2 regions of the Microlunatus elymi genome follow, and region 2 is predicted to be linked to the other one. Evidence: riboswitches for the same ligand, from Rfam matches in the RefSeq annotation. Region 2 holds a riboswitch; the other holds the start of a gene.
What was found. Region 2 has a riboswitch for thiamine pyrophosphate ahead of thiM (hydroxyethylthiazole kinase). Riboswitches for the same ligand answer to the same signal wherever they lie in the genome.

Region 1 (4,410 bases), 1.4 Mb from region 2:
AAGCGGCCTTCCGATCCGGCGCGATGTCCAGCCGGATCGCCCAACTCGCCTTGGTGGATTGCATTTTCGCCGGTGTCGCGCAGCGCTCCTACGAGGAGTCGGTGGAGGCGATCGAGAGCAGCTACGCCGCGGTCGAGAGCCGGCACCTGAGCAGTCGCACGCACTGATCGCTGTTGATCACCGACGAAGTTGATCATCAACTGCGGTGATCAACCGCGCCCAAGGTGATCATCAACCGCGGGCAGCGACCTGAGACACAGCTTCGTCCGCGGCGGGACCAGGGACCCGACATCTGGGCGTTTCGGCCGGTTCAGCACCGATCGCATGTTTAATGACAGGGTGAGAACTGACAACGACGGGCGTGTCTGGGTGCATCCTCAACATGACAGCTGCCCAGCCCGCTGGACGAGGCGAGGTGTGCGGTGATGGAAGCGATCGGTACCGAGCGAGTCAATCCCGCCTCGGCCGCGCTGGACGAGATGACGCCGACGCAGATCGTCGCGACCATGAACGAGGCCGACTTCGCCGTCCCGGAAGCGATCCGGCGCGCACAGCCGCAGATCGCCTCGGCGATCGCCGCAGCGGAACCGCTGTTCAACTCCGGCGGTCGACTGATCTACGTCGGTGCCGGCACGTCCGGCCGGCTCGGCGTCCTTGACGCGGCGGAGTGTCCGCCCACCTTCCAGACCGATCCCGAGCGGGTGGTCGGAATGATTGCCGGCGGCCGAACGGCCCTGGTCGACGCGGTCGAGGGTGCCGAGGACGACACCGTGGCTGGCGCACGCGACATCGACGCGCGCGAAGTCGGACCCGCCGACGTGGTGGTCGGCCTGGCAGCCAGCGGACGTACCCCGTACGTGATCGGGGCGCTCGACCGCTCCCGGGCGCTGGGTGCGCTGACCGTTTCCCTGTCCTGCAACCCGGGCGCCGAGTTGTCCCGGCATGCGGCGTACGCGATCGAGGTCGACACCGGGCCGGAGGTGCTCACCGGCTCGACCCGGCTGAAGGCGGGCAGCGCCCAGAAGCAGGTGCTGAACATGATCTCGACCGCGCTGATGGTTCGCTCCGGTCGCACCTACGGCAATCTGATGGTCGACGTTCAGGCCACCAACGCCAAGCTGCGAATGCGGGCGACCCGGCTGGTCTCGTTGATCGCCGAGACCGACGAGGCGACCGCGCGACGGGCGCTGGAATCGTGCGACTACGAGGTCAAGACCGCGGTGGTGATGCTGCGGCGCAGCGAGACGGCCGACGTCGCCCGGGAACGACTCGCGGCGGCTGCGGGTCGGCTGGCCGTGGCGATCGACCTGCCGAGCTCACAGCACCCCGCCCTCACCGACTGAGCCCTGCTCAAGCCGCGCGCAAAACCCTCTGTCGCGCGCGAAATACCGGTAGCGGCGGCACATATCGGGTGCGGCTGTTCGCTCAGGCGCGCGCAGCGCGATCTGCTCAGGCGCGCGCAGCGCGATTGATTCAGGCGCGCGCAGCGCGACGCTTCGCGCGCCAGACGGCCTGGCCGATGATCAGCACCAGCAGGCCGATGGAGATGTAGCCGGAGTAGCGGGCGATCAGGTCGACGACGTTCACCGCCGACTGGCCGAGCTGATGGCCGAGGAACATCCACAGCGAGCAGATGATCGCCGAGCCGATCAGATCGACGATCAGGAATTTCCGCAGCCGCATACCGGCCATCCCGAGCGTCGCGTAGATCACCGCCGCGGGCAGCGGTACGACGTAGGCGAGCAGGATCGCCGGTACGCCGTACCGCCGTGCCAGCGCTTCGGCCCGGCCGGCGTTTCGGGCCGCCCACTTGGAGCGACCGGCGACCAGTTCGATCAGCCCGTGACCCCAGAGTTTCCCGGCCCACCAGAACAGCGGATCCCACTTCACGCAGCTGACGATGCCGAGGATCAGCCCGACCAACCACCAGTCTGCGCGGCCGACGGCCGACAACGCGCCGATGGTGACCAGACCCGATCGGGAGCCGGTGATCGCCACCAGCGCCAGCGGCGCGCTGCCCAGCAGCACCGGCCGCAGCGGGATCATGATCAGCCCGATGATTCCGCTCAGCGAGAAACCGATCCAGCACAGGATGTCCTCGCGCCGTGGCTTGCCCTTCCACGGCAGTTTGGCGTCCTCCCACCATTCCTTCTGCCGCGGCTCCTCGGCGGCGTCGGCGGCGCTGTCGGTGTCGGATGTTGGGTCGTTCGGATCGGCCTCGACCCGTTCGGGCGCGACCGAAGGCGCGGGGTCGAACTCCGGATCCGCTGCAGACACCCGAGCAACGGTACCTGTCCTCGGGTGTACTCGTGCTTCCTGCCGAGGATCAACCGCTCAGGACCCGTCGGGTGCAGCTGAGCCGACGGTGGTAGGTTCGGATGCTGCCCGAAGGGCCACCACAACTGCATGAAGAAGCATCAGTTCAGTACGAACATTTGTTCAGAACGACCATTTGTTCAGAACGACAGGGGAGCGCAGAGCGCTGAGAGTGCGGGTAACCGCAGACCCTCAGACCTGATCTGGGTAATGCCAGCGAAGGGAGTCGACCGGGACCACCGTGGTGCCGGTGACGCGACGCTACCTGTCCTCGACCGAGGAGCAGGCGATGACCGTACAAGATCAACAAGCACGCGCCGGGCAGGATCGACCGTTCGGCCGATGGCGAACCAGCGACATCCTGATCACCGCCGCGATCGGCGTCGTGTTCGGGGTGATCTTCTTCTTCTGGAACGCGTTCTACAGCGTGATCGAGCCGCTGTTCACCGCTTTCCCGCCGGCCCGGGCGCTGTTCTACGGGGTCTGGCTGGTGCCCGGCGTGCTCGCTCCGTTCATCACCCGCAAGGCCGGTGCCGGCGTGCTCGCAGAGCTGATCGGCTCGCTGGTGGAGACGATCTTCGGCGGCTGGAGCGGCGCCATGACGATCGTGTACGGGTTGGCGCAGGGTCTGGCCGCCGAGCTGGGGTATGCGATCTTCCGCTATCGGATGTGGCGCAGGATCAACCCGTTCATCGCGGGCGCCACCGCGGGCCTGGCCCCGGCGATCCTGGACAACGTCCTGTACTACCCGACCTGGTCCATCCGATGGCAGATCAGCTACGGCATCGCCGCGATCGTGTCCACCGCGATCATCGGCGGTCTGATCACGATCGCGTTGCACGCCACCTTGCGGTCCTCCGGTGCGTTGCCGGCCCGCCGCGGATGATCATGTCCGTACCCGATCCGGACCGTGGTCCGAGCAGGATTCTCCTGCAGGGCTTCGGATATCGGCACCTGATCCGACAGCAGTGGGCGATCCGCAACGTCGATCTGAGCATCGAGCCCGGAGAGCGGGTGCTGCTGCTCGGCCCGTCCGGAGCCGGCAAGTCGACCTTGCTGCATGTCGTCGCCGGGCTGCTCGATCGCGAGACCGGTGACGTCGAGGGGGTCGTACGCGTCGACGGTGCGGCGCCGACGCCGGCCTCCGGCGGGCACGGACTGTCGCGGACCGGGATCGTCTTCCAGGATCCCGACAGCCAACTGGTGATGAGCCGCTGCGGTGACGAGGTCGCGTTCGGGCTGGAGAACGCCGGCGTACCGCGAGCGGAGATCTGGCCCCGAGTCCGCCGGGCGCTGCACGCTGTCGGCTTCGACTACGCCCTGGATCGCTCCACCCAGGCACTGTCCGGCGGCGAGCGGCAACGACTGGTGCTGGCGGGTGTGCTCGCCCTCCGGCCGCGACTGCTGTTGCTGGACGAGCCGACCGCCAACCTCGATCCGGACGGCGCCGCGCAGGTGCTGTCCGCGCTGGCCGGCAGCACGGCCGATCGCTCGGCAACCATGATCATCATCGAACACCGGATCCGGCCGGTGCTGCCGCTGGTCGATCGGGTCGTGGTGATCGACCCGGTCGACGGCGTGATCGCCGACGGGGTTCCGGACCAGGTGCTGGCCGCAGAGCATGATCGACTCGCCGCCGGCGGCGTCTGGGTCGATGATCAACTTCCGTGGAAGCCGGAGACCGGTACGAGGCCGGCAACCGGCACACCGTTGCTGCGGGTCGAGGCACCTCGCCGTCGCTACACCGACGGCGGTCCGCTGCTGCCCGAGCCGATCGAGGTGACGGTGCGATCCGGTTCGGTGACCGCCGTGGTCGGAGCGAACGGTTCCGGCAAGTCGACGTTGGCCGGAATGCTGTCCGGTCTGAGCGCCCCGCACACCGGAGCCGTGACGCCGACCGCCGAACTGTCGGCCGGCCTGCGCGCCCGGCAGGCGGCCAAGCCGATTCGGCGCTGGCCGTCGGAACAGCTGGCGGCGCGGATCGGAACGGTCTTCCAGAACCCCGAGCATCAGTTCCTGACCGGCCGGGTGGCCGACGAGATCGCCCTCGGGCCGCGGCACAGCCGCTCGGTCTATCGGCAGCGGGCCGACGAG
Region 2 (4,410 bases):
GCGTACTTCCCGTACTCGTCGAGCATCACGAAGTCGGGATGGGACAGCTGCGGCTCGTCCCGGAAGACGCCGACCTTGCCGGCGAAGATGCCGCGGGAACCCTTCGCCAGTTGACTTTGCCAGTACTTGATCAACGGGGCCCGACCGAAGAAGGCCAGCCCGAGCCGGCCGCGGCCGTCGGTTATCCACGCCTCCAGCCGACCACGCCCGCCGGGCATCGAGTGCTCCTTGGTCCCGGCCACCTCGGCCAGCACCGCGATCTCCTCGCCCTCGCGCAGCCCACTCAGGTCACTCAGCTCGGTGCCCGCCATGTAGCGACGCGGCACATGCTGTAGCAGATCGCCGACGGTGGCGATGCCGAGCTTGCCGAAGGCCTTGGCGGTCTTGTCGCCCACCACGGCCGACAGCCTGGCATGCAGCCGGGCGTACGCCTCGGTACGCCAGCGGGTGACGGTCGCACTCACGGGCGTCAGCCTAACGATGGCCTCCGACAGCTCGCGGTAGGTTCGGGTGACCCCCTACGACCCGGGAGGTCGATCATCGTGCGATCACGCTGTGCCCTGTACGTCGATGCCGGATACCTGTTGGCGGCCGCCGCCACGCGGCTGACCGGTACCTCGCTGAGATCGGGGATCACCGTCGACTATCCGAAGTTGATCAGCAACCTGATCCAACAGGTGGAGACGCAGTCCGGACTGCCGCTGCTGCGGGCCAACTGGTACGACTCCGCGCGCCACGCCCTGCCCGATCCGGAGCAGGAACGGATCGCGATGCTGCCCAGGGTCAAGCTGCGGCTGGGCCGGATCGGCTATGCCGGCGAGCAGAAGGGCGTCGACCTGCGGCTCGGACTCGATCTGATCACCCACGCCCGCAACGGCGCGGTGGAGGTGATGTTCCTGATCTCCGGTGACGACGATCTGAGCGAGGCGGTCGAGGAGGCGCAGCTGCACGGCGTCCAGGTGATCATCGTCGGCGTGCCGGACAGCAACGGTCTGCCGCACGGTGTCAGCCGGCACCTGCGTCGTGCCGCCGACGATCTGGTGCTGCTGGACGCCGAGTTGATCACCTCGGCCATCGGTCGTGCGGTCGCTCCGACCGTTCCGGCGCCGGTGCCGATCGAATCGAATCAGCACAAGAACCACAACGCCCCTTCGCCGGCGCTGCTGGCCGGAGTCCATCGCAGCGACGGCGTCGCGCCGGCGACCGGCACGGCAGCGGTGACCCCGTCGGCACCGGTCGGCGGACGTTCGAGCGCCACGCTGGCCTACCGCACCGACAGCGAGCATCCGCGGCATCCGGACGACGACGGCAAGGACGCGGCGGAGGTGATCGACGGTGTTGCCCGCCGGGTGCTGCACACCTGGCTGAGCAGTGCGACCTCCGACCAGCGGCGGACCCTGCTGGCCGGACGGCCGTCGATCCCCCGCGACATCGACAAGGCGCTGTTGATCGACCTGTCCGACGCTCTCGGCGAGTACGACCTGAGCGACGCACGCCGGTTCGCGTTGCGGGAGCGGTTCTGGCATCAGGTGGCCGAGTCGGACGCCTTCGAGGCGGCCAAGTCCGAACGGGTCGGCGAGGCCGCGACGGGGAGCTGAACGGCGGTAGCCGGAAGCTGAACGGCGGTAGCCGGAAGCTGATCGGCTCCAGCCATCGAGTAGCGTTCGTCGTGTGCCGACGTGGCACACCAGTGGCCGGGGTGCGCGAGGGGTTCGCGCTGAGATCACACCCGCCGAACCTGATCCGGGTCATGCCGGCGAAAGGGAGCCCGATGACATCGTCGCGTCCAGACCTGTCCACCTCGACGGCCACCGACTCGGCCCGTGTCGCTGACGTCGTGACCGCGATGCGGGCCAAGCGACCGCTGGTGCAGGTCATCACCAACTTCGTCTCGATGGACCTGGCGGCGAATCTGCTCAACGCAGCGGGCGCGTCACCGGCGATGGTGCACGATCCGCAGGAGGCGGCCGAGTTCGCCGGGCTGGCCGACGCCGTGGTGGCCAACATCGGCACCCCGTCGCCGCGTTGGGCCGACGGCATGCTCGCGGCGGCGTCGACCGCGCACGACCGCGGCAGCTGCTGGGTGCTGGACCCGGTGGCCGTCGGCGCCACCGGCTACCGCCACGAACTGGCCGGCCGGCTACTGGAACATCGGCCGACCGTGATCCGCGGCAACGCCGGCGAGATCCTTGCCCTGGCAGGGATCTCGGGCGCCAGTCGCGGTGTGGACAGTGCGGCCGGCGTGGACGACGTGGCGGACCGGGCGGCGGCGCTGGCCGCCGAACTCGGCTGCGTGGTGGCCGTCACCGGATCGTCGGATCTGGTCACCGACGGCACCCGAGCGTTGATCATCGACGGCGGCGACCCGCGGGCGCCGATGATCACCGCGCTGGGCTGTGCGGCCACCGCGTTGGTCGCGGCCTGTTGCGCCGCCTGTGACGATCCGCTGTACGGGGCGGCCGGTGCGCTGGCCATGATCACCGCCGGGATCGGACGGGCCGGCGCACGGGCCGACGGTCCGGGCTCGTTGCGCTGGCGACTGCTGGACGAGCTGTCCACCCTGACCGCCGACCAGGTGGCCGCGGTCACGGTGCGTTCGTGATCATGAACCGCTCCTCGGCATCGCTGCGGGACAAGCTCGGCGTCTACCTGGTGACGGCCGAACCCGCCGACGACTCCACCGTCGAGTTGATCATGGCGGCGGTGTCCGGTGGCGTACGTGTCGTCCAGCTGCGGGACAAGAACGGCACCACCGCCGAGCGGGTCGCCCTGCTGCGTACGCTGCAAGATCAACTTCCTCCGGAGGTGATCTTGCTGGTGAACGACGATCTTGCTGCCGCCGTTGCGGTTCCGGGCGTCGGCGTCCACGTCGGACCCGATGACGATCACCCGGCCGAGGTACGCCGCCGGCTGGGCGATCGGGTGTGCATCGGCTGGTCCATCCATGACCTTGATCAACTGCGGGACAAGTCCGCGCTGGCCGCCAGCGACTATGTCGCGGCCAGCCCGGTGTGGCCGACGCCGACCAAGATCGACACCACGGCCCCGTTGGGTCCGGAGGGTGTACGCCGCCTGCGGGCCATGCTCCCGCCGGCGCTGCCGTTGGTCGGCATCGGCGGTATCCATGCCGGCAACGCCGGCTCGGTGATCGAGGCGGGCGCGGACGGCGTCGCGGTGGTGTCGGCGATCTGCGCCGCCGCCGATCCGGCGGGGGCAGCCGCCGACCTGCTGTCGGTGGTTGCCGCGGCCACCGCAACCAGGAGTTGATCATGAACCGTCCGATCATGTTGAGCATCGCCGGCTCCGACCCGTCCGGTGGCGCAGGCATCCAGGCCGACCTGAAGACCGCTACCGCCCTCGGCGTCTACGGCGCCGCAGCGATCACCTCACTGACCGTGCAGAACACGCGCGGGGTGACCGGGATCCATCCGGTGCCGGCCGGCTTCGTCGCCGACCAGATCGTTGCCGTGCTGACAGATCTCGAGGTGGCGGCGATCAAGATCGGCATGCTGGCGACGGCCGAGATCGCAGCCGCGGTGGCCGAGGTGTTGCGGGCCCGTCCAGGTCCGGCGATCGTGCTCGATCCGGTGGTGATCGCCACCTCCGGTGATCGACTGGTGACGCCCGAGGTGACTGCGGTGATCAAGGACGAGTTGTTGACGCTGGCCACCGTGATCACCCCGAATCTGCCCGAGACCGGCACGCTTCTTGATCATGAACCACCGACCACGGTCGCCGAGATGTCGCTTGCAGCACAGGAACTTCGTACCCAGGGCTCTGCCGCGGCTCTGGTCAAGGGCGGCCATCTCGGCCGGTCGGAGACGATCACCGACGTGCTGGCCGACGCCGACGGCGTGATCAACTTCTCCGGCCCGTACGTGCCGACCGCGAACACCCACGGCACCGGCTGCACACTGTCCTCGGCGATCGCCTCCGAGCTGGCGTCCGGGCGTCGGCTGCGACCGGCGGTCGAGGCGGCCAAGAACTATCTGACCGGTGCGTTGCGGGCCGGCGCCGACCGGAGAATCGGTTCGGGTTCCGGACCGGTCGACCATCTGTGGCGGGAGCAGAGCCGATGAGCGTCTCCGCACGGCTCGACCTGATCGACGACGAGCACACGCCGGACGGGTTCTCGGCCACGGCCTGGCAGGCGGTGGCCGGCTGGTTCGCGGCCATCACCGAGCATCCGTTCATCCGCCAACTGGCCGACGGATCGTTGCCGGAGGTGGTGTTCGCCCGCTACCTGCTGGACGACGCGCACTACCTGAAGGGCTATGCATCGGCGCTGGCGTCGTTGTCGGCCCGCTCCGGTGACCCCGAAGCAAGGTTGATGCTGGCGGCATCGGCCGCCTCGGCGATCGAGGCCGAGCGTTCGATGCATCGGCAGTTTCTGCTGCCGCGCAACATCGA

Region 1: another riboswitch for thiamine pyrophosphate. It lies ahead of FOE78_RS16955 (ECF transporter S component); the one in region 2 lies ahead of thiM (hydroxyethylthiazole kinase).

Annotation. Positions count from the first base shown of each region.
Region 1 is NZ_CP041692.1:3,774,725-3,779,134, reverse strand. Features, by position in the region: gene FOE78_RS16970 (MurR/RpiR family transcriptional regulator) at 1-167, shown strand, start outside; gene murQ (N-acetylmuramic acid 6-phosphate etherase) at 426-1,343, shown strand; gene FOE78_RS16960 (DedA family protein) at 1,474-2,277, opposite strand; TPP riboswitch at 2,457-2,558, shown strand; gene FOE78_RS16955 (ECF transporter S component) at 2,567-3,202, shown strand; gene FOE78_RS16950 (ABC transporter ATP-binding protein) at 3,205-4,410, shown strand, end outside.
Region 2 is NZ_CP041692.1:2,370,471-2,374,880, reverse strand. Features, by position in the region: gene FOE78_RS10710 (ATP-dependent DNA helicase RecG) at 1-464, opposite strand, end outside; gene FOE78_RS10705 (NYN domain-containing protein) at 543-1,598, shown strand; TPP riboswitch at 1,686-1,783, shown strand; gene thiM (hydroxyethylthiazole kinase) at 1,772-2,602, shown strand; gene thiE (thiamine phosphate synthase) at 2,605-3,267, shown strand; gene thiD (bifunctional hydroxymethylpyrimidine kinase/phosphomethylpyrimidine kinase) at 3,270-4,079, shown strand; gene FOE78_RS10685 (TenA family protein) at 4,076-4,410, shown strand, end outside.